DNA from 2 places in the Paenibacillus stellifer genome. Region 1 is predicted to be linked to the other one. Evidence: a T-box and tRNA genes for the amino acid it is inferred to sense, from the RefSeq annotation. Region 1 holds a T-box; the other holds one or more tRNA genes.
The links. A T-box is a leader RNA that pairs with one kind of tRNA and senses whether it is charged. The one in region 1 lies ahead of PSTEL_RS19795 (valine--tRNA ligase), so its partner is inferred to be a tRNA-Val.
Positions count from the first base shown of each region.

Region 2: it encodes a tRNA-Val, which carries the amino acid that the T-box ahead of PSTEL_RS19795 (valine--tRNA ligase) is inferred to sense. The anticodon was not compared.

Region 1 is NZ_CP009286.1:4,290,390-4,302,229, reverse strand. Features, by position in the region: gene PSTEL_RS19835 (aldo/keto reductase) at 1-346, shown strand, start outside; gene hemB (porphobilinogen synthase) at 705-1,703, shown strand; gene hemL (glutamate-1-semialdehyde 2,1-aminomutase) at 1,782-3,077, shown strand; gene PSTEL_RS19820 (RluA family pseudouridine synthase) at 3,137-4,018, shown strand; gene greA (transcription elongation factor GreA) at 4,256-4,741, opposite strand; gene PSTEL_RS19810 (LysM peptidoglycan-binding domain-containing protein) at 4,985-6,292, shown strand; gene PSTEL_RS19805 (GntR family transcriptional regulator) at 6,453-6,848, shown strand; gene PSTEL_RS19800 (DUF5808 domain-containing protein) at 6,865-8,265, shown strand; T-box leader at 8,329-8,604, shown strand; gene PSTEL_RS19795 (valine--tRNA ligase) at 8,765-11,398, shown strand; gene PSTEL_RS19790 (bifunctional folylpolyglutamate synthase/dihydrofolate synthase) at 11,404-11,840, shown strand, end outside.
Region 2 is NZ_CP009286.1:2,536,330-2,548,169, reverse strand. Features, by position in the region: gene PSTEL_RS11550 (GTP-binding protein) at 1-77, shown strand, start outside; gene PSTEL_RS11545 (ATP-binding cassette domain-containing protein) at 74-892, shown strand; gene PSTEL_RS11540 (NAD(P)-dependent malic enzyme) at 996-2,180, opposite strand; tRNA gene PSTEL_RS11535 (tRNA-Val) at 2,599-2,670, shown strand; partial or broken gene PSTEL_RS27935 (IS3-like element ISLmo1 family transposase) at 2,896-3,025, opposite strand; gene PSTEL_RS28835 (YjcZ family sporulation protein) at 3,186-3,269, shown strand; gene PSTEL_RS11530 (monooxygenase) at 3,868-5,367, opposite strand; gene PSTEL_RS11525 (RidA family protein) at 5,385-5,789, opposite strand; gene PSTEL_RS11520 (hypothetical protein) at 5,820-6,185, opposite strand; gene PSTEL_RS11515 (nitrile hydratase) at 6,185-6,511, opposite strand; gene PSTEL_RS28145 (hypothetical protein) at 6,543-6,950, opposite strand; gene PSTEL_RS11505 (IclR family transcriptional regulator) at 7,149-7,928, opposite strand; gene PSTEL_RS11500 (alpha/beta fold hydrolase) at 8,201-8,935, shown strand; gene PSTEL_RS27620 (hypothetical protein) at 8,927-9,118, opposite strand; gene PSTEL_RS11495 (PHP domain-containing protein) at 9,155-9,982, opposite strand; gene PSTEL_RS26245 (ABC transporter ATP-binding protein) at 10,040-11,840, opposite strand, start outside.

The DNA.
Region 1 (11,840 bases):
CCAATCGTTCGACGATTTGGAGGAGAGCGATTACCGCCGGTTCTCACCGAGATTCCAGGGCGAGAATTTCAAGAAGAATCTGGACCTTGTGGACCGGATTCGCGAAATCGCGCGGGACAAAGGCTGCAGTTCCTCACAGCTGGCGCTTGCCTGGCTGCTCAGCGCCGGCGACGATATTGTGCCCATCCCCGGCACCAAGCGCAGATCGTATCTGGAGGAGAACATTGAAGCGGCCGGAATCAGCCTGACCTCCGAAGAGCTGAGACTGATCGATGAAGCTGCGCCGAAGGGAGCGGCAGCGGGTTTCCGCTATCCCGAAGCCTCTATGAAATGGCTGAATAGCTGAAGACCCGTTCATAAAATAGTCTGAAATTCACCGGAATCACTGTGATATACTTAACAATGACCTTGCCAATAATATGCATGTTAACGGTGAATGGACAACCTGCATGATTACTTGGGTGTCCGGGCGCGTAAGTCATGCATGCCTAATGTCGTCCGGACGCGTGATTCATAGTCATATGGGCGCCTAATGGTGTCCTGGCGCCAAAGCTGTACGCGCCTAACCCTGAGCCGTCTGCCGCCAGAAGGAAGCGTCTTACGCTGCCTTGGCAGGGCAGATGGCCGGGGTTTCTTGCTGTTTATGGGAACATGGGAACGAATGAACGAAGCTGAAGCTGAAGCGACTATAGGAGGAACCTTTCATGAGCTTTCCAATCGTGCGTCACCGCCGTCTGCGCTCTTCCGCCGCGATTCGCGGCATGGTGCGTGAGACGGTACTGAACCCGCTGGACTTGATCCAGCCGATCTTTGTAACCTTTGGAGCCGGCGTGAAGCGGGAAATCGCTTCGATGCCTGGCGTTTACCATTTCTCGCTTGATACGCTGAAGGAGGAAGTGGACGAGATCGTCTCGCTCGGCATTCCCGCCGTGCTGCTGTTCGGCATCCCCGAGACGAAGGATGCCATTGGCTCCTCCGGCTTTGACGAGAACGGAATTGTACAGGAGGCGACCCGCCTTATCAAGCAGTGGCATCCCGAACTGCTCGTTGTCGCCGACACCTGCCTGTGCGAATTCACGGACCACGGCCACTGCGGTATGGTGCACACCCATACGGTGGACGGGGTCTTGCATGGCGATGTGATCAACGACGCCAGTCTGGAGCTGCTGACGCAGACCGCGGTCTCGCAGGCCAAGGCCGGAGCGGACATTATCGCACCGTCGAATATGATGGACGGCTTCGTCCAGGCCATTCGCGCCGGGCTGGACGAAGCGGGCTTTGAGCATGTGCCGATTATGTCCTATTCGGTCAAATACGCTTCCGCCTTCTACGGACCTTTCCGGGAAGCAGCGGATTCCGCGCCTCAGTTCGGAGACCGGAAGACGTATCAGATGGACCCCGCCAACGTCCGTGAAGCGATCCGCGAGGCGGAGAGCGATGTGCTGGAGGGCGCCGACATGCTGATGGTGAAGCCGGCTCTGGCTTACATGGACGTCATCCGGGTCATTCGCGACCAGTTCGACCTTCCGCTTGTCGCTTATAATGTCAGCGGCGAATACTCCATGGTGAAGGCAGCCGCACAGCAGGGCTGGATCAATGAGAAAGCCATCGTTCTCGAGCTCCTGACGGGGCTGAAACGGGCCGGCGCCGATACGATCATCACCTATCACGCCAAGGATGCGGTCCGCTGGCTGCGTGAATAGAAGCCCGGCGCTGAAGAGGATACGGAATATTGCGGACATAACGGTCCGGTTAAGACAAGGAGGAGGGAAGGGATGGATATGGAAACAACTTCACGCAGAGAAGAAGCTTCCCGGGCAGCGTTCGAAGAGGCGAAACGCTATATCCCCGGTGGAGTGAACAGCCCGGTCCGGGCGTTCAAATCGGTTGGACTCACTCCGGTATATGTGGAGCGGGGTGAAGGCTCCCGGATCTATGATATCGACGGCAACAGCTTTATCGATTACGTCCTGTCCTGGGGACCGCTGATTATGGGCCATGCCCATCCGGAGGTCGTGCAGGCGCTGCAGGAGACGGCAGCCAAGGGCACAAGCTTCGGCGCGCCGACGCTGCTGGAGACGGAAATGGCCAAAACGGTGGTCGAACGGGTCCATTCCGTCGATATCGTCCGGATGGTCAACTCCGGCACGGAAGCGACGATGAGCGCCATACGTCTGGCCCGGGGATACACGAGCAGAAGCAAAATCCTGAAGTTCGAGGGCTCCTATCACGGACACGGCGACAGCTTGCTTATCAAGGCCGGCTCCGGTGTCGCCACACTCGGCCTGCCGGACAGTCCTGGCGTGCCAGAGGGCATTGCGTCCAATACGATCGCCGTTCCGTATAACGACCTGGAATCGGTCAAGCTGGCCTTTGAACGGTTCGGAGAAGATATTGCAGCCGTTATCGTTGAACCGATCGCCGGCAACATGGGCGTCGTTCCGCCTCTTCCCGGATTCCTGGAAGGGCTGCGGAATCTGACGCTGAATTACGGGGCGCTGCTGATCTTCGACGAGGTCATGACGGGATTCCGCGTGAACCGCGGCTGCGCTCAAGGGTTGTTCGGCATCACGCCGGATTTGACCTGCTTCGGCAAGGTGATCGGCGGCGGTCTTCCGGTCGGCGCTTACGGCGGCCGCCGGGAGATCGTGGAGAGAATCGCACCTTCCGGTCCGATCTACCAGGCCGGTACGCTGAGCGGCAACCCGCTCGCAATGGCTGCCGGTCTCACGACCTTGAAGCTGCTGACGCCGGCGGTCTATGACCGGCTGGAAGCTCTCGGCGCCCGCCTTGAAGCCGGATTGAATGCCAATGCCCAAGAAGCCGGTATTCCGCTGACCGTGAACCGCGTCGGTTCGATGGTGTGCCCGTTCTTCTCGGAGGGGCCGGTCACGAATTACGATACGGCGAAGAGCAGCGATGTTGCCCGGTTCCGCACCTACTTCGGCAAAATGCTGGAGCGTGGCATCAGCCTCCCGCCTTCGCAGTTTGAGGGCATGTTCCTTTCGGCGGCGCACAGCGAACAGGATATCGACGATACCCTGGAAGCCCATCGCGCCGTCTTGAAGTCGCTGTGAAGCCGGAGAATCAGGCGAAGCGGCCGGGTTGGGTCCGCCGGGGCGAGTGGCTGGAGACAATGCCCGGCAGGAGCATTCTTACGGCGGAGGACCGGATGGCTGCTGCTTGTCGGTGGCTAGGCGAAACGGTCGGGATGCCAGACAAGCTGCTTGCACGGCTCTTACGGGAGAACGGAATCCAGCTCAAGGGCGACCGGATGCGCCTGGCACTCTTTCCGTCCAGGGAGCCTGGAATCGAGCCGCTCTGGCATGAGCTTGAGGTCTTGTTCGAGGACGACTTCTGTCTTGTTGTCCATAAGCCCAGCGGCATGGCTGTGCATCCGGACGGCAGCGGCGGCAGCGCAGTGACGCTGGATCATGCGGTGGCTGCGCATTACTCCTACACCGGACAGAGCTGCGCCGTCCGGCATATTCACCGGCTCGACAAGGAGACGACCGGACCGGTGCTGTATGCGAAGAATGAACTGGCCCAGCTCGTGCTGGATGAGGCCATGCGCAGGAAAGACATTTCCCGAAGATACGCCGCCATTGTGAAAGGGGTAGTGCCCAAGACTCTTCGGGTAATCGACCTGCCGATCGGACGCGACCGCCATCACGCTTCGCGCCGCCGGATTTCGCCCGGCGGACAGTCTGCGGTGACCCGTATCGTCTGGCAGGAGGCCTGGCGGGAAGCGACGCTTCTTCGGCTGGAGCTTGAGACGGGACGCACGCATCAAATTCGGGTGCATCTCAGCCACATGGGGCATCCCCTGTACGGCGACGAATTGTATGGAGGTCCGCAGGGGCCGGAGCTTTCGGGCGGACACAGGCTGAACCGGCAGGCGCTGCACGGAGAATCCCTGGCGTTCTCCCATCCCTGGACCGGCGAGGCCATAGAAGCGGCCGACCCCTGGCCGGAGGATATGCTGCAGCTGCGTGCTAGGCTGGAGGCCAGTCGGTAAGTGCATACTTCAGCTTAATAACGAAAAGGATCAAAAGCGTACCGGACTTGCTCGCCGGGGCTTTTGATCCTTTTTTAAATACAAGAATTTATAAGCTGCACGCTTATCATTAATGTTCTATTTCTTGGTAAACGCTCGGCGCCTTAAGGACGCCATAAGGAATGTTTCCTCATCTGATATGAAATGTTAAGCTATGCGCTTAAGCCGTTCTTCCGTTGCCTCGCTGAGCGGCGCTTGTTAAGCCAGACGAATCTCCAGCAGCTCGTACTCGATCAGGCCGGCCGGGGCGTCTACCTTGATGGTGCTTCCCGCCGATTTGCCAAGCAGTTCTTTGCCTAGCGGGCTTTCGTACGAGATTTTGTTGCCAGCGACATCGGCCTCGGCTGGACTGACAATGCGGTACTCCACCCGTTCGGAGAACTCGATATCGTTCAGCACGACGATGGAGCCGACGTTCACCGTAGTTGCATCCAGACTGTCCGCATTGACGACGCGGGCGTACTTCAGCATGTTCTCAAGCTGCTTGATCCGGGTCTCCATGAATGCCTGATCATCTTTGGCCGAGTGATATTCGCTGTTCTCCTTCAGGTCTCCATAGCTGATTGCTACCTTGAGACGTTCGGCCAGCTCTTTGCGTTTAACGGTTTTGAGATCCTTCAGTTCCTCTTCCAGCTGGGCGTAGCCCTCCGGCGTCAGAATGATTTCATCTTCCTTATTGGCCATTTTGATCACAACTCCAATTTTTCTGGGCTATTTTAATTCTATTGTACCCCAAATGGAGCTGCCATTGATAGTCACTGTGAAAATCGGGATGACCGGATGATCGGGAGAAGATCCGAAAGAGCTTTTCGCGAACGTCTGTCATGCGTCCATTCCCTGAGCATATACATAGGGAGAGTAACATTTTGGGCTTGCGCTCCGGGCCTGTCCCGGAGTCAGATTATGCCAAGGAGGAGGACGTTTCCCGTGTTTGACCAGTCCCACGGCCTGCGGTTTGACATTTATGAACGAATTCATCTGCCTCAAGACCTTCCGGGAATTGCCGAACTGGAAGAAATTGAGCTGCTGCCCGATATTCAGGTCACCCAGCGCGAGGACCGCGCGGAGCTGCACGGACAACTGGTGCTGACAGGCCTTTACCGGAGCGAAGACGACATTACCCAGCAATTGGAGCATTCCATTCCCGTTGAAATTACGGTGCCGCTGACCCGTGTCAGTTCGCTCGATGAAATCGGGGTTGAGATTGAGAATTTTGATATCGATCTGCTGACGATGCGGAGCCTTAATGTTACAGGCGTATTGTCGCTGCGCGGAATCGACGGAGGTGGGAACGTTCCCGCCTGGCAGCGAGAGGAATACACCGTTGTCTATTCTCCTGAAGAAGACGAGGCCCGCGAAGAGGAAGAGAGGGTCCAGGACAATCCGGGAGACGATAGCGGCAAGCTGTACGAGAATTCCGTGTGGACCTTCGGCGAAGGCGCAACAGAAGAGGAAGATCAGGAGGATCATTCGTTCCCTGGAATAAGCGCGATTCCGGATAATGATCAGGGTGAAACAGTTTTGACGTTGAGCGGTGATTGGAACGAGGGGACAGGCGAAGCAGAGAGCTTCTCTGTAAATGAAGTTGCGCAGGAAGTGGCGAAGCTATCCGGAACACCCGGATATCCAGCTGCGGAGAGTGTGAAACGCCTGGGCCAAACGGCTGCAGACAGCGAATGGGAACGCTTAAAGGATGCGGATAAGACGGAGAGCGCGGCTGACGAGTCTGCTGAAGAAGCGGATAACAAGGAAACCTTGGCCTTTATTGAGGATGAGACTTCTGTCCCGACAGTCGATCCGGAAGAAGAATCGGCTGTACATACAGCCATAATCCCGCCGGAGCAGCCTGTGCTGTCGGAGGAGAAACCGAACCTGAAGATTGCTCTGGGCAGCAAAAAAGAGGGCTTGGACAAGGAAAGCGAGCCGTTGACCTTCTCCTCTCTGCTCTCATCCGGACGCAATCAGGGTGAGGCGGAGGAGACGCCGGAAGAGAAGACGGCGGCCCGCGTTCCGGCTGCCGATGATGAGAAATCGGATGAACGCGAATGGAAGAGCCGCTTTGTGCGGGGCCAGGAGTCGGAGGCCTTCCGGAAGGTGCGGCTATGCATCGTCCAGCGGGAGGAGACGCTCGATTCCATCGCCGAGAAGTATCAGCTGAGCGCCAGAGAACTTGTGCTGTACAACCGGCTGCCCGGCCAGACAGTGGAAGAGGGCCAGGTCCTGTATATTCCATAACCATGAGCGCAGTGGAGCTCCTATTCATGTCCCGGTCCAACAAGGCCGGGATTTTGCTGTCTGAAGCCAAAAAAAAGGCTTGCGACGAGTTGCGGGAATTAAGAATTATTTGTATTATATATTGTAATACAAATAATACTGAACCTCCGGAGGGAACCCCATGATCCTTACCCTGGATTTCAAGAGCGATACCCCGATCTATGTCCAGCTGAGAAATGCCATAGTCGTTGCGATTGGTAAAGGAGAGCTGCAGGATGGAGAGAGACTTCCGACCATCAGGCAGCTGGCACAGGAGCTCGGCGTGAATGTGATGACCGTCAATAAGGCCTATGCCATCCTGAAGAATGAAGGCTTTCTGTCCATCGACCGCAGGCATGGCGCGGCTGTCACAAGGCCGGATGGAGGCGACGCGGTGTACAAGGAGAAGCTGGAACGCGAGCTGACCCTGGTTATCAGTGAAGCTGCGCTGAAGGGGATCGGCCGTCAGGAGTTCCAAAGCCTGTGCAGCGGAATATTCGCGGCTCTTGCTGCTGGCCCTCAGACGCTGACGGAATAGAAAGGGGATTGTCAAAGTGAGCCTGGTCGTTCTGTTCATATTGATTGCCCTGTTTATCCTTGTGGTCACTCAGCTAATCTATGGCGTCAGAACGCAAGTATCTGGCGGCGTAATCGTCCTAGGCATCGGCTTTCCGAAGGATGCAGCGGATTCGGAGGAAGTACAGATGCTGAGAACCCGTCTTCGCCGCCGCAGCCTGGCGCTGATTGCGGCAGGCGTGCTGCTTCTGCTGCCGATGTTTGCGCTCAGGGACCTGTTCTCACTGGTCTTCGTGTATTGGTGGGTTTGGCTTGTTGTCTTCCTTACCGCCGGCTACAAACTATTCGCCGCCAGTCACCGCTCGGCTTCGCAGATCAAGCAGGCCAAAGGCTGGAGCCTTGGCGAGCGGCGCGTCGTACGGGTCGATACTACGCTGATTCTGCTGAAGCACCGGATGACCGTATCGCCGGGCTGGTTCGCCGTTCCCCTGCTGGTATCCCTGGCGGCCATCTGTTACGCTGTGCGCGATTCGCAGGATATGGGGGCATATCTGGCCATCCAGGCCGCGGGTATGACGCTGCTGTTGTTTCTGGTGTCCCTGGCGATTCGCCGGGTGCGCACCCGGGCTTACAGTGCGGACAGCGTCATCAACGCTGCACTGAACCGGGCCCAGCGCCGGACCTGGTCCTTCCTCTTTCTCGGGCTTGCACTGCTGGACGCCATCTTCGCTGCCTTTGCTGTATGGACCGGACTGCAGGAAGCTGCATATCTGGACACCGTCTGGTATATCGTATTGGGTATCCAGATTGCCGTACCCTTCGCTGCCGCCGCGTATACGGATCGTCAGGCGAAGAAGCGGCAGCTCGAGCTGGAGAAGTCGGCGGAGCAGCCGTTCATGACCGATGATGACGAGTACTGGATTAATGGGCTATGGTATTACAATCCGAACGACCGCAGCATGATGGTTCCGAAGCGGGGCGGGTTCGGTCTGACGCTCAACATGGCGTCCCGGGGAGGGAGGCTGTTCATGGGAATCACCGCTGCGTTCGTGGTCTTGCTGATAGCGGGGATATCGATTTTCGCCGTCCGGGAAGACTGGATGAAACCTGCCATGAGTATAAATGCCAATGGAGAGGTGAGAGTAGAGAGTCCGAGTTACGGCTACTCTTTTTCGCTGGACCAGGTTCAGGATCTTGCTCTAACGGACACCCTCCCTTCGGGCAGCCGGGTCAATGGGGTAGCCACCGATACGTACGCCCGCGGTCATTTCAAGCTGAAGGAGTGGGGCGCGGCACGATTGTATGTGTATACGAATTCTCCGCCCTATATCGTCATCCATCTGCCGGATCAGACGGTCGTATTCAATTACCGGGACAAGGAAGCCACACTCCGCTTGTTTGGGGAACTGAAGGAAATGACAGAGCCAACGGGAAAATAGGCTCTTCTTGGTTGACTCGGACGTAAGCAAACGGTATGATGTAAGGTAATAAACCGAAAGTACGCAAAGACTGGGAACGGGAAGAGTAGGCGGTCAGCCCTTTCAGAGAGCGGGGAGCAGCAGCTGTGAGCCTCCGCAGGATAATGACAGCCGAAGTCGCCCTGGAGTCGCGCGTTTGAGCCGGAGAATTCCGTGAGGAAGCCGGTTAGAACCCGCCGGCCGCAGACCGTTACTTCTGCATGAAGTGTCGCATGTTCAAGAGGACTGCTTGCATTCCTTGATTTGTATTGCATGCGAAACAAAGGTGGTACCGCGAAAGAATGGCCTTTCGTCCTTTGAGGACGAAGGGTCTTTTTGTTTTTCCAGGGGCTGCCAGCCTTGCAGGAATCAAGTTTCAAACTTACGGAGGGAATCAATCATGACAGAACAATCTTTGACTTCGGCGCAGCCGGAGATTAAGCAGTCGGGCGAGACGACAGGCGGCACTGCGGGCGGCGGTATGCCGACAACCTACGATCCGAAAGCCGCCGAACAGAAATGGTACCCGTATTGGATGGAAGAGGGCTTCTTCCGCGCCGGACAGCGTCCGGATGCGAAGCCGTATACCATTGTGATTCCGCCACCTAACGTAACGGGGATGCTGCATATCGGGCATGCGCTCGATTTCACGCTGCAGGATATTCTGATCCGCACGAAGCGGATGCAGGGCTACGACACGCTCTGGCTGCCGGGAACGGACCATGCGGGCATCGCGACCCAGACGAAGGTGGAGCAGAAGCTCCGCCAGCAGGGCATTTCACGCTATGACCTTGGACGCGAGAAATTCCTCGACCAGGTTTGGGCATGGAAGGATCAATACGCCGACACCATCCATGAGCAGTGGGCCAAAATGGGTCTGTCGCTCGACTACAGCCGCGAACGGTTCACACTGGACGAGGGCTTGTCGAAGGCGGTTCGGGAGGTGTTTGTTAAGCTGTATGAGAAAGGCCTTATCTACCGCGGCAAACGCATCATCAACTGGGACCCGGCGGCCCGCACGGCGCTCTCCGACATCGAGGTTGAGTACAAAGAGGTTAACGGGCATCTGTACCATCTGCGTTATCCGCTGAAAGACGGCAGCGGGTACATCACCGTGGCGACAACGCGTCCGGAGACGATGCTCGGCGATACAGCTGTGGCGGTTCATCCGGAGGATGAGAGGTACAAGGACATGATCGGCAAGACGCTTGTTCTGCCAATCGTTGGCCGCGAGATCCCGGTTATTGCAGACGAATATGTGGAAAAAGAGTTCGGAAGCGGCGCGGTAAAAATTACCCCGGCTCACGATCCGAATGACTTCGAGGTTGGCCAGCGCCACAATCTGCCGCAGATCGTCGTTATGGACGAAACCGGCACGATGAACGCCGAAGCCGGTCCTTATCAGGGACTGGACCGCAGTGATTGCCGCAAGAAGATCGTCGCGGACCTCAAAGAGCAGGGTGTGCTGATCTCGATCGAGGATCATGTGCATCAGGTTGGACACAGTGAGCGCTCCGGCGCTGTAATTGAGCCGTATCTGTCGACCCAGTGGTTCGTAGCGATGCAGCCGCTGGCCGAAGCTGCGATCAAGGCGCAGAAGGACGGCACAGGCGTTAACTTCGTTCCGGACCGTTTCGAGAAGATCTATCTCCACTGGATCGAGAATGTTCGCGACTGGTGTATTTCCCGCCAGCTGTGGTGGGGCCACCGCATTCCGGCCTGGTATTCCGAATCAACCGGGGAAATGGTTGTTGCCCGCGACGAGGAAGAAGCGAAGCGGATCAGCGGCCTGACGGACCTCAAGCAGGACGACGATGTACTCGACACCTGGTTCAGCTCCGGTCTGTGGCCGTTCTCGACTCTGGGCTGGCCGGAGGACAGCGACGACTTGAAGCGTTACTACCCGACCGATGTACTGGTGACCGGCTACGACATCATCTACTTCTGGGTAGCGCGGATGATCTTCACTGCGCTGGAATTCACCGGCGAGAAGCCGTTCGCCGACGTGCTCATTCACGGTCTCGTCCGCGACGCGGAAGGCCGCAAAATGTCCAAATCGCTCGGCAACGGCGTTGATCCGCTCGAAGTCATCGAGAAGTACGGCGCAGACGCCATGCGCTACATGATTTCGACTGGCAGCACGCCGGGGCAGGACTTGCGCTTCCGCTGGGAGAAGGTCGAGCAGGCGCGCAATTTTGCCAACAAGATCTGGAACGCTTCCCGCTTCGCACTGATGAATCTGGAGGGCGTAGCCTACGAAGATATCGACATCACAGGACAGCTCGGAACCGCCGACCGGTGGATTCTGCACCGCCTGAACGAAACTTCCCGAGATGTTTCGCGTCTCATTAATGCGTACGATTTCGGCGAGACAGGCCGGCTGCTCTACAATTTCATCTGGGACGATCTCTGCGACTGGTATATCGAATTCGCGAAGCTGTCGCTCTACGGCGAGAACGCCGAGGCCAAGCGAAGCACCCAATCCGTTCTGGCCTATGTGCTGGATCGCACGCTGCGCCTGATTCATCCGTTCATGCCGTACATTTCGGAGGAGATCTGGCAGCATCTGCCGCATGAAGGCAAAACCATTACACTGGCTGCTTGGCCGGAGTACGATCCGGGCCTTGAAAATGGTGATGCTGTGGCGGAAATGAACCTGCTGATGGATATCATCCGCGCGGTTCGCAACATTCGTGCCGAGGTCAATGTGCCGATGAGCAAGAAGGTCGAGCTGATCGTCAAAGCCGGCAGTCCGGAGACGCTGGCGATCATCGAGCGCAACGGTGCTTACATCAGCCGGTTCGCGAATACATCGTCCTATGTGGCGGGCCTGAATCCGGAAGCTCCGGAGAAGGTGATGTCCGCCGTAGTTACAGGGGCCGAGCTGCTGCTTCCGCTGTCGGGACTGATCGATATCGAGCAGGAAATCAAGCGGCTTGAAAAAGAAGTGCAGACGCTGACCAGCGAAGTGGAGCGCGTCGAGAAAAAACTCGGCAACCCCGGCTTCGTCTCCAAAGCGCCGGCCAAAGTCATCGAAGAGGAACGGGCGAAGATGGCCGATTATTCGGCCAAGCGCGAGAAGGTGCTGGCCCGCATTGCCGAGCTGAGGGGATAAGGATTATGGAAGAGATTAGCGGGGCCTCTGCTGCGGCCCCCTTGCACACATACACGGAAGCAGTGAACTGGATCAACGGCTTGATCCCGTTTGGTGTCCGGCCCGGCCTGGACCGGATTGAGAAGCTGATGGAATACCTCGGCCATCCTCACCGCAGGCTGAAATTCATTCATGTCGCGGGAACGAACGGCAAAGGCTCGACCTGTGCGTTTTTGACATCTGTGCTGAGACAATGCGGTTACTCCGTCGGAACCTTCACCTCGCCGTACATTACGAAATTCACGAACCGGTTTCAGTATAACGGCGAGGACATTCCCGAAGAGACGCTGACCAGGCTCGCGAACCGTCTTTATCCACTGGTGGAGGAAATCGCCGCAACGGAGCTGGGTTCGCCCACCATGTTCGAGGTGTCCACGGCGCTGGCAATCCTCTATTATGCGGA
Region 2 (11,840 bases), 1.8 Mb from region 1:
GGAAGGATTATCAGATGGGGAATGTGCGAAGCATCGCTATTCCCGAGTCCGAAGTCTCCGGAGGTGAGACGGCATGACCGAACTGAACGACGTCATTACGTCCGTAACCCTGCTCGGCGGACGCTCCAAATCCGGAGAGCCCGAAGAGGTGAACCTCCGGCTTGTTCCCGGGGATTTGGTCGCTGTCGTTGGACCTACCGGCTCCGGCAAAAGCCGCCTGCTGGCCGACATCGAATACATCGCCCAGAGGGATACCCCGAGCGGGCGCCAGATTCTCATCAACGACGACACGCCTGATCCCGAGCTTCGCTTCTCCTGGGGCCGGAGGCTGATCGCTCAGCTGTCGCAGAATATGAACTTCGTCATGGATGCCACCGTTGCCGAGTTCATTACGATGCACGCCGAGTGCCGCGGAGACGGCAATCTTGACGAAGCTTACGCAGAGAAGCTGATACATGAGGTTATCGCGCAGGCGAACCGGCTTACCGGCGAGCCGATCATGCCGGATTCGCCGCTCACCGCGCTCAGCGGCGGCCAGTCGCGCGCACTGATGATCGCCGACACGGCCATTCTGTCCGATAGCCCGATCGTGCTGATCGACGAGATCGAGAACGCGGGCATCGACCGCCGCCAGGCGCTGGACGTGCTCGTCCAGAATCAGAAAATCGTGCTCATGGCGACGCATGATCCCATTCTCGCGCTGCTCGCCCACAGCCGCATCGTCCTGAAGGGCGGCGGCATCGCCGGCGTGCTGCAAGGCGATGCCGAGGAAGCAGCGCTGCTCCAGGAGCTGCAGCGCACGGACGCCGCCCTGATGGCGATCCGCGAGAAGCTGCGGCGCGGCGAGCGCTTGAGCGGATCTTCGCTGGGAAGCGGCTCCTGTCCGGCTTAAGCCAGCCGGAAACTACAACGGACCTGATCTCCGATATGATGCGGAGATCAGGTCCGTTCATTGTTGTATCTGTTTTTTCACATGACAGCTAAAATACCAGCTCTTAACGTACCCCGATCAATTGGCTGGTCCGGGCAACTCCGGTACGGATCGCCGCTTCGGCGACCGCAATCCGGATATTTTCCACCACTCGCTTGTCGAAGGGGTTCGGAATAATGAAATGCTCACTCAGTTCCGCCGGATCGACAGCCGCTGCAATCGCCTCGGCAACCGCGAGCTTCATCGCATCATTGATTTCTCTCGCTCCGCAGTCCAGCGCCCCCCGGAAAATACCCGGGAAGCAGAGCACATTGTTAATCTGGTTCGGGTAATCGGAGCGTCCTGTCGCCATAACCTTGACATAAGGCGCAGCCAGCTCCGGATCGATCTCCGGCGTCGGATTGGCCATGGCGAACACGATCGCGTCCTTGGCCATGTTCCGCACGTCCTCCACCTTCAGCACATTCGGCGCCGATACGCCGATAAAGACATCAGCTCCCTTAATGCAGTCCGACAGCGAGCCTTCTTCCTGATTAGGATTGCTGAGCTGCGCGAACTCGGCCCAATGCGGCTTCTCGTAGACATTCGACCGGTTGATCGCTCCGTCCCGGTCTACACCGATCAGATTGACAGCACCGGCGTTCAGCAGCATTTTAGCGACCGAAATGCCCGCCGCTCCGCAGCCGTTGACGACGATCTTCACATCCCGGATGTCCTTGTTCACAACCTTCAGCGCATTCAGTACGCCCGCCAGCACCACAATAGCCGTTCCGTGCTGGTCATCGTGGAATACCGGGATGTCGAGTTCCTCCTGAAGCCGGCGTTCGATCTCAAAGCAGCGCGGCGACGAAATATCCTCCAGATTAATGCCGCCGAATGTCGGCGCCAGCGCCTTGACGACCGCGATTATCTCTTCCGTATTCTTCGTATCAAGACAGATCGGGACGGCATCCACGTCAGCGAACTGTTTGAACAGCGCTGCCTTCCCCTCCATGACCGGCATGGCCGCCCGCGGACCGATGTCTCCGAGTCCCAGCACCGCTGTACCGTCACTGATTACAGCCACCGTATTCTTTTTGATCGTGAGCTCGTAAGCCTTCTCTTCATCGGAAGCAATCGCCTGACAGACCTTGGCTACCCCAGGCGTGTAGACCTTGGCCAGATCCTCCATCGTTTCGATCGGATGCTTTAGCGTGGTCTCCAGCTTCCCGCCCTGATGAAGCCGCATGATTTCTTCCAGATTACTCATTAAATTCCCTCCCGTTAATTGGCCCGCCTGTCAGGTCTTGTCCATCTATTCCCGTTCGGATGAATCATCACCCGGGACTGATATTTATTCAGGATTCTGCATTTCTTAATTCAAACATATTGCCGGGCTCCTTACTGCCACATGTGTCACATTTCCCGTGCAAAAAAGCCTTTCAATTCAAGGAATATTTTGTGATTCATCACGTTTCCCCAGGTATACGAAAAATTAACTTACAGCTAACATAGCTTGCCCGCTAACTGCGTTTGTTCATCCGAACAAGCAGCGTTTCCAACAGACCCTAATGTATCAGATTGCAAGGGTTTTGAAAATATCAGGAAGCGAAATTTTCACCATTTCACTAATTATAAAAAAACTGTTGCATTCCCTTTAGAATTTATGATAAGATAATTTTTGTTGCAGGACGGTAGCTCAGCGGGAGAGCACTATCTTGACAGGGTAGGGGTCATGGGTTCGATCCCCATCCGTCCTATACGATTCACCTCGAAAAACCCTTATTTTATAAGGGTTTTTTCTTTTTGTGTCCATTTACTTTTTTGTCGACTCAGTAAAAATCAGAGTTGTTGGGAACGGATTGGGGACGGAATTTTTTCTACTAAAAAATGCAAGGAGTTTCTCCGTGGGGGGACTGACCCCTGCTTATGAGACAGGGAACAATACCTGCGGGACACACTTATGATCATACCCTTTCTCTTCACTTCACTATAGCCTGGTACGCCTGAGACTTATACACGCTGCCATGGTCGCTATGGAGTAGCATGCTTGTCCGCTATGCTGTACGCAACGATCTCCCCGCTGTACAGATCCAGAATACTTGAGAGATACAGGACAAAAACTATATCGTCAATGGTCTGGCCGCTCGGAAGTGACTCAATAATTTACAGGACATTCTGTATAAATTTCTGAACAACACCATAGGTGTTTGCAGTTTCCATCCACAGATGTACACATACATTAGTGTAGAAAGTTTGCAAAGGAGGAATACGAATGGGCGAATGTGCAGGATTTACTTCCACTACCGTCATTCTGGTACTCTACATTCTCTTGGTTATTGTCTTAAGAACGTTCTAAGCTTCAAGGACGCTGAGTACGGGAGCCTATCGCTCTGTATGGTTCTCGTACTCAGATCAGCATACTGATTACCAACAGTTAGTAGTGTCCAGGGTAAGGACCATTTTCTCCCTAGTAATGCTTTCATCTTTACACTGAAAAAAAAGCAGCTGTGGGCATGGTAAATGATTTGGCTTAATCCGGAGATTATAAGTGGATCACCACTTATAGATTTCACCTACAATTATAGGGCTTTTACTAGATTAAATAAGGGAGAATCATCCACATAATTCATAGAGTATCTCTTCAAGATCAACATCAACCAAATCAAAATGAGTTTCATTACTCTGAGTAAAGTGTTTATAAACCTTTGGATAGTTTAAGGGAGACTTCGTTCTAAAAAAAATTCGTCCGGCTTATCCTAGCTTATTGGCAATGTCAGTCATACAAAAACTTGCGCTTCTGGATCTCGGTCTTGGGATAACTCGCATCCATCGCCTTTGAAAATCCATTCAGAAACTTTCTTCATAAGAACTCCCCATTAAAAAGGCTTCTGCCCGGAATGCATTTAATTAATTTGCTCCCGGGCAGAATATGTTTTGATAAACAAAGATAAGGCTTAACCTCTGCTGATTTGCTTAATTCCCAGCTCAATTCGGGAAATTACATCGGCTTCGGCTACGGAGACTGCCCATGCAATGTATCCATCTGGTCTAATCAACGCCGTGTGCACATCTTCCCAGCCATTAACTTGATCAGACAAAGTTGCACTTGCGAATTTGAAATGTTGGTGCTGCAAATTGCTTACAATGGTTTCTGTGATCTTATCCGATGCTAGATTCAATAGTACATATTTACCTTCACGAAAAAGCTCATAACTACTGAAGACATCGCCATTCTGCGATCGCAATTTAATCTCTGCAAGCCGGCGGCCATTTAGTAGATGTGACGATACATTCTCTCGCACGTTGTATTGAACATCCACGGCCGCAATTTGACTGGCTAAGCGATAGTTTGCATCCGGGCTTAGCAGCAAATCCGAAATCATACTGCGGAGGTGGATTGCTGTAGGCGAAAAATCGGTGCCGAACAATAGAGTTTGTACCTTGGTATTTCGAAGCAGTGTCGTATTAACGGGGAATCGTTCCGCATGGTAACTGTCCAGCAAGTCCTCGGGAGCCCATCCTTTCACTTCGGCAGCAAGTTTCCATCCAAGATTCATGGCTTCCTGCAAGCCCACATTCATTCCCTGCCCGCCGGCTGGGAAATGAATATGAGCAGCGTCCCCCGCAAGGAACAGTCTTCCTTCCCTATAGCGCTCCGCTTGACGGGTAGCATTACCGAAACGAGTCATCCAGTAGGGATCGGAAATTCCGTAGTCATCCCCTAACATGCGGATCATTCCCGAGCGTAATTCTTCCAAAGTAACGGGCTCATCCTTCGGTATTGAATTTCTTTCCGGATCGATAAAGACAACACGGTGCAGCTCCTTCGAGACAGGGACAATCATAATCATTCCTTTTTCATTAAAGCTGGAAACGACGGTCGTTTTCGGCGGACTTTTAAATACGACATCCCCTTGAACCGCAGTAAGTGTTGCATCCGTGCCGTTGAACGCAATGTTGGCCTGCTTTCGTACAATACTGCCAGCTCCATCGGCGCCAATCGCATAAGCTGCCGTTAATGTAATTTGTCCGGTATCTCCGGAAGCAATCACCTCGACACAATCAGAGCTCTGAGTCACCGATAATACATCTATTCCGCGGCGAATATCGGCGCCAAGCTCCTTCGCTCTCAGCTCCAGCGCCTTTTCCGTTTCTGACTGGGCGATAAACAAGGAATAATTAGAGGATGAGTCGATGACTGTAAAGTCCAGCCGGGTTTCCAAGCCTGCAAAGTGGCCTGTAGGCAGCGTTTTTCCAATCTTCAACAATTCCGATTTCAATCCACGCAAATCCATAATCTCTAATGTACGGGGATGGATACTAAGCGCTCGCGAGTAAGGCGTAGTGGCTTCCAGCTTTTCCAAGACGCAAACCTTAACATCAGCCAATGCGAGTTCCCCAGCCAACATCATTCCGACCGGTCCTCCGCCGACTACAATAACGTCATAATCCATCCTTATTTACTCCTCTCTTAGTTAGAAACGGTGACGATCGCATCGACTTCAACTAACCATTCCTCAAAGCCAAGCGCCTGAACGCCTATAAAAGTACTTGCAGTAAGCGGCCACTGGTCGCCGAATACTTCAAAGCCGGCTTTAAAGATCGAATCAACCAGCTCTGGCCTATGGTTAACAACATGAATTTTCATTTGAACAATATTCTCTGGCCCAGCTGCAATAGCATCCAATGCGAGCTTTAAGTTAATAAACACTTGTCTTGCCTGCAGCCCGTAGTCCCCTTCTCCGATAAGCTCTCCCTTTTCATTTAACGCGACTTGCCCGGAAATAAAGGCTAATTCAGACACGGGAGCGACGACGATTTGTGTAATCAAACTTGTTACTGTACTCGTTAGAGTATCGGGATTTATTTTCTTCATATGAAATCCTCCAATTTGATTTTTCACAGATTAAAAAGCTGTCCCTTGAGAATGAGAGAGTATGTTAGAGCGCATGTCCCGAAGAACCCATGTCAAGGAATCATCGGGGATCAGATACCCCCCCACTCCGTCTGTAAACAAGATGTCAAAAATGCGACGGCAAGCAGCATCCAATGCCTCATTGCTTGTATCTTCCTCTATGGGCGATGGAAGGAGAATCGTAATGGTATCCGGTTCTTGGGGGATGATTTTCACTTGAAACTGCCCCTCGGGTACCGTGCCTGATCCAAAATACTCATTGAGCCCTGCTTTTGGATCAAGAATTAAGCGTTGGCGGGCAGCTTGATTTCGTTGAAGCAATCGGTAATGAGCGGTAAAGATATCATGTTGATCCATTAGGGGTTATTCCTCCTGAAGCTTTGTCGCATCGCCAAGAGCTGCACTTTCAGTTTCTGAGGCATGATCCAGACAAACAACTCGGCGCTCTGCCACAGATCCATTTGATTAATGACGCTATCGGCTTGGTCCGGCTCCTCTGAATACGGCGGTATGACATAGTAAAGGGTATCTCTCCTTTGCCGCCGGATGTCGAGCTTAACACCTTCGGGCACTTCTACTCCTATTTGCGCAAGCGCCTGGTGCGGGTTTCTTTCAATCAATCCAGCAAACAAGGGGTCTCTCCAAGCAAGTTCGGTAATTTTCCGTTCAAGACTGCTATTCATGGTTTTTATTGTCCCTCTCCGACTAATGTTGTTAGCTATTTTGAATAGCCTCGTAACCGATAACGCTTGGCTTCGATTTCCCGATCACTCTTACGGGCTCATGAACAGATTTATCAAAATTTAAGCTTAAGAAGCCGGGAGTGGAGTAATGCCCCGCATGATCGATCAGGAATTTGCCGGGAATGATCTGTTTGAGATCAATGTCCGCATACACAATACCTTCCTCATCATGCTTTAGCGTATTGCTGATAACATGACCATTCGGCGCAATGATCTTCGCAAAGCCATATCCAATCTTCATATAATTTGGAGAAGCAATGACCTTAGCGCCGTTAGCTGCTGCCTCATCCACGAGCCTGCATGTTTTGTCAATCGTAGCATCCAGATCCAAATAGACGGCGGCAGCCTGAACGGCAGCGGCTTTGAAGGTTTGATTCATGATTGAACAACTCCTTATTCATTTATTAATATTAGTTCACTATTAGTGTATACAATACACCTTTAGTGATTTTTGCTTAGTATAATTTAGCTTTCTTGCTTGTGCAAGGAAAATTTTCAAAAGCAGAAACGGTTTTGCCGTCCTATAAAAATAAAAAAAAGACACTACAGCCGATTTGACCGCAGTGTCTTTTGCACACTATGACAGTTGATTGGTTATTTGATTGGCTTTCTCCTTGAGCTTGAGGACATTTAGGGAGGATGGACTAGTATCGATTTCGCCTGTAAACCCGATGAGACAAAGTGCTGCAACCATCTTTCCCGTATAGTCAAAAATCGGACTTGCTACCGACATGCTCCCAGGTATTCCGGCAAAGAGCGTATTGCGAAAGGAAACTCCTTCTTCCCGAATTGCCTGTAATTCCTGCTCCACCACTTGCTCGTCAAGTTGATAGTTGTCGATCTCCCTTTGTATCAATGACTGAACCTGCGAGGACGGAAGAAAAGCGGCAAAACACTTACCAAGGGCTGTCATCAATAACGGAAAGCGATATCCAGCTTGAATCTCGACCTGTATCGGTTTATTGCTTCGTTCGTATTCTGCAATTATCGGCCCTCCCTCGCTCCAAATCGCAAGCGCTACGGAGTGATTGATCTGTTTGCTAAATTCGCGGATATGCGGTTTGGCGATCTTGGCAACATCGAATTGTTGAAGCGCGACCAAACCCAATTCAATCAGCGCTGGCCCCATTGCGTAAGTCGAGTCTTTTTTATTCTGAATAAGCGCGCCAACTCTTATAAAACTAACCAAGTATTTATGAATTTTATTCTTCGGCATTTCCATTCTTTTGGACAATTCCGATACGGACAAAGGAGTTTTTGCCTCTTTAAAACAATTCAGTATGGAAAAAGCGGTCTCAAGCGATTGGATACCCTGAGATGAGGAACTTAAATGAGTTGCGGCTTCCAGCTCTTTCATGAATTCACCCTGCCTAAAAGTAGTGTTCTAGCTCATTCATTTGTTGATGTTGTTTTAATAGTAATGGATCTGATTTTTCTTCGCAAGGAAGGGACAGGGCCGTTTATTTTGGCCACTTGCGGTATGCCCCCCTTTTCTCTTTTGTAAATAAAGTTGACATACGTGCTGAAAATAGTTGCAAAAAAGATAAACGCCTATATAATAATGTTAAAAACATTCACATATAGTGTATATGTACACTAATAGTGAACAAAATTGGAGGGAAACGTACTATGTTTGACAATGCAGAAATTTTAAACAATCCATCGGTTGTACTCATTCATGGTTCTTGGTTAGGGGGATGGAGCTGGAGAGAAGTTGCCGGACACTTAGCCGCTCAAGGGTATCATGTTCTGGCTCCGACTTTAACAGGACTTGGCGAACGTAATCATCTGCTGACTGGAGACATTAATTTATCCGTCCACATCGAGGATATTGTTAATCTAATCTTGTACGAAAACATTACAAATGTTGTGCTGGTCGGACACAGTTATGGAGCTATGGTTGCTGCAGGAGCCGCAGACCGTTTGTTCGGTCGAGTACGTTGTGATATCGTTATCGTAGACGGCTTTGTTACCGAACCCGGTGAGTCTATTGTAGATCATTATCCGACTGTGTACGCTCTCATGCAGAATTTCTTGTCACCGAACAGCTCCTTGGTTGAACCGCCGCCTGTAGAGACATTTGGATTAAACGATGCCGAAATCTCTGCAGCCATTACTCCCTTCCTAACCAAAATGCCTCTTGCAACGCATACGGAGAAGCTCAACTTCTCTTTAGAAAAACAAGCACAAATGTCCCGTTCCTACATTTGCTGCAAGGAATTTCCTATGTTTCATCAAACGGCATCCATCGCAGCCAAAGACAGGTGGCATACCTTTGAAATAAATGCTGGCCATCTGGCTCCAATTACCCATCCGAAACAAATTGCCGAATTGATCAATGCAGCAATCCAATCCTCACATTAATTTTCTTTGGAGAAACATCTGGCGCTTATCGATATGGATAGAGATGTTGAAGCAGCCCTGGCCGGGATTGACGTAGTAAGGTTTGCCATATGCCGATTGGGCGATTTCCACCTCTTGAAGAGGGACACCGAGTCTGCACCGGAAGCGGTACCAGCCGAAGCGCATCACGGACGTCCGATTCATTCAGTCGGCCGGCGATGATCACCGCTCTCACCCGCATCATCTGCTCTCCTCTGCCCGTTCCCAGGCGAGCATCCCGGCTCGCAATTTTCCGTGAGCGAGATCAATGCCCGGTCTGTGGCTTCCGTGAAAATCGCTTCCTCCCGTTATTCGCAGCCCGTTCTCTTTGGCCAATCGGAGACAATAGGCTGCCCAATCGTCCGTATGCTCGGAGTGATAGCATTCGATACCGTCCAGCCCATACCGGATAAGCTCGGCCAGTACAGGCTTTAGCTCCTCCATGCTCTTGTTGAGACGCACCGGGTGCGCAAGAACCGCAATGCCGCCCGCCGCCTTAATCAGATTAATGCAATCCGCCGGCAGCCATTTATACGTCTTGATGTACGCCGGCCGGCCTTGTCCCAGATAACTCCCGACAGCATCCCTCCGGTCCTTCGCGTATCCGAGCTTAATCAAGGCGTGAATGATGCTGTTTATGTCAATCACGCCCTTTGAGTTAAGCAACTCCTCATATGGAACGGGCATGCCCAGCTTCTTCAATGTCCTCAGCAGCCGGATCGTCTCCTGCGTGCGATGCTTTCTGATCTCTTCCATATACCGAATCAGATGCTCGGAATTGATGTCGATGAAGTAACCGAGAATATGCATCTCTTCCTCATAGTCCGCGCTCAGCTCGATTCCCGGGATGACTCTTACCCCGCAGCGCCCGCCTTCTTCCATCCCTTCTCTTACGCCCGCAATCGTATCATGATCCGTGATCGCAATGGTCCCCACATGGCGGGATCGGGCGTAGTGAATAATTTCCGATGGAGACATGGACCCGTCCGAGTAGTGGGTATGCACATGCAGATCAATATACTCGCCCAAGCGAGGACGCCCCCTTTCCATAAACAGTCTCCAAGCTATGCCCAAGCGGTTGTCGATTTACGCATACTGCTCTTTGAACAATTCATCATACGCTTCATTGCGGTCCAGAAGCTCGGTATGATGCCCGCTTGCCGCGATTCTTCCATCCTTCAGAACAATGACCCGGTCGGCCAGCAGCAGCGACGACAACCGGTGGGCAATCAGAATGATCGTCTTGTCGCCAGTTGCGTTCCGGATCACATCATGGATCATTCGTTCGGATTCATGGTCGAGCGAGGAGGTCGCCTCGTCCAGAATCCATATGTTCGCTCTGCTCAGGAACACCCGGGCAATGGCAAGACGCTGCCTTTGTCCGCCCGACAGCTTCACGCCTCTCTCTCCGATGATCGTATCATATTGATCCGGAAGAGTGTCAATGAACTCGTCGATATGGGCCTTCCGGCAAGCCTCCACAATTTCCTCATCGGTCGCCCGGCTTCTCGCCAGCTTCAGATTATCCTTGATCGACATGTTGAACAGAATGCTGTCCTGCATCACCGCACCGACATTCCGGTGGAGCAGCGGCTCATGCAAGCTGTCGATGTCGGTATGGTCATACAGGACTTGCCCCGCCCGGCACCGTTCGATTCCGAGCAGCAGCTTGGCAAGTGTGCTTTTGCCCGCGCCGCTCTTGCCGACAATAGCGACCTTCTCGCCGGGAGTGATCGTTAACGAGACATCCTCCAGAATATGGCGGGTGCCGTTCTCATACCCGAATGTAACATTCTTGAGCCTAACTTCTCCCTGAAACGGGGTTTGCGCCAATTGACCGGCCCGTTCTCCCCGTCCTCCCCGTTCTGCGTGTACTTCCCGTTCTGGCTGTTCTGACTGCTCTCCCTGTTCTGACTGCTCGCCTTCCTTGTCATGAATGACATCGAATATCCGATGAAACAGCGGCTTGTCGTTATTCAGGCTAATATTGCACTCATTGACCCTATTGACGCTTTCATAGAATCCTGAATAGAATTTCATGAAGATCAGCAAGCTGCCGATTGTAAAATCGCCGTTCATTACCAGAAGGCTGCCCGCCAGATACAGCGCGAACTTCATTATAAATTCATCCTTGATCGCCGGCAGAATCAAATCGTGGAGCAGCCAATAGTTAATCCACCGTGCATCGAGAATCCCGCTTCTGTGATGATATTGAGTGAAGATTCTCCGTTCCCTGTTCTCAATGCAGAGCGCCTTGACCTCCTTCCAGCCTTGAAGACTGCTCAGCATCCAGTCATCCTTCCTCGCCCAGACCTCCCTCCGCTGCTCGTTGAGCGCGTTCTCGTTCCTGCCCAGCACATGGCCGATGAAGAAGGTAACGGGTACCATAATGACGGAGAACAGAGCCAGCTTCCAACTGAGATACAGCAACACGCCGCCGTAGGAGACAATAATCAGCAAGTTGATGATATAGCTGTACGTTTGCTGATTGATGAACTCTTCGATTTTGTTCGTGTCGTCGTCCATCCGCATCTTCAGATCGCCGACCTGATACCGGTTGTATCTCGTCAGCGGCATCTTCAGATAATTGCTCCAGATTCTGAGCCGCATATTGAAAACAAGCTTGTTCAAAAAACGGTTCGAGGCGTAATTCCCGGCCGTCTTCATGCCCGAGGTGATGAGGTACACCGCCGCATATCCAGCAACCACGTACCAGAGCGCATGCACCTCCCGGTTCAGGATCACGTCGTCGACCAGTATTTTATAGAACACCGGCGTCAGCATCCCTGCGAACATCAGCACCAGACTGGATATGAACAAGATGGCAAAGTACCTCTCCAGCCCTCTGGCAAACGGAATAATCCGCTTGAGAATCGCGAATCTCTCT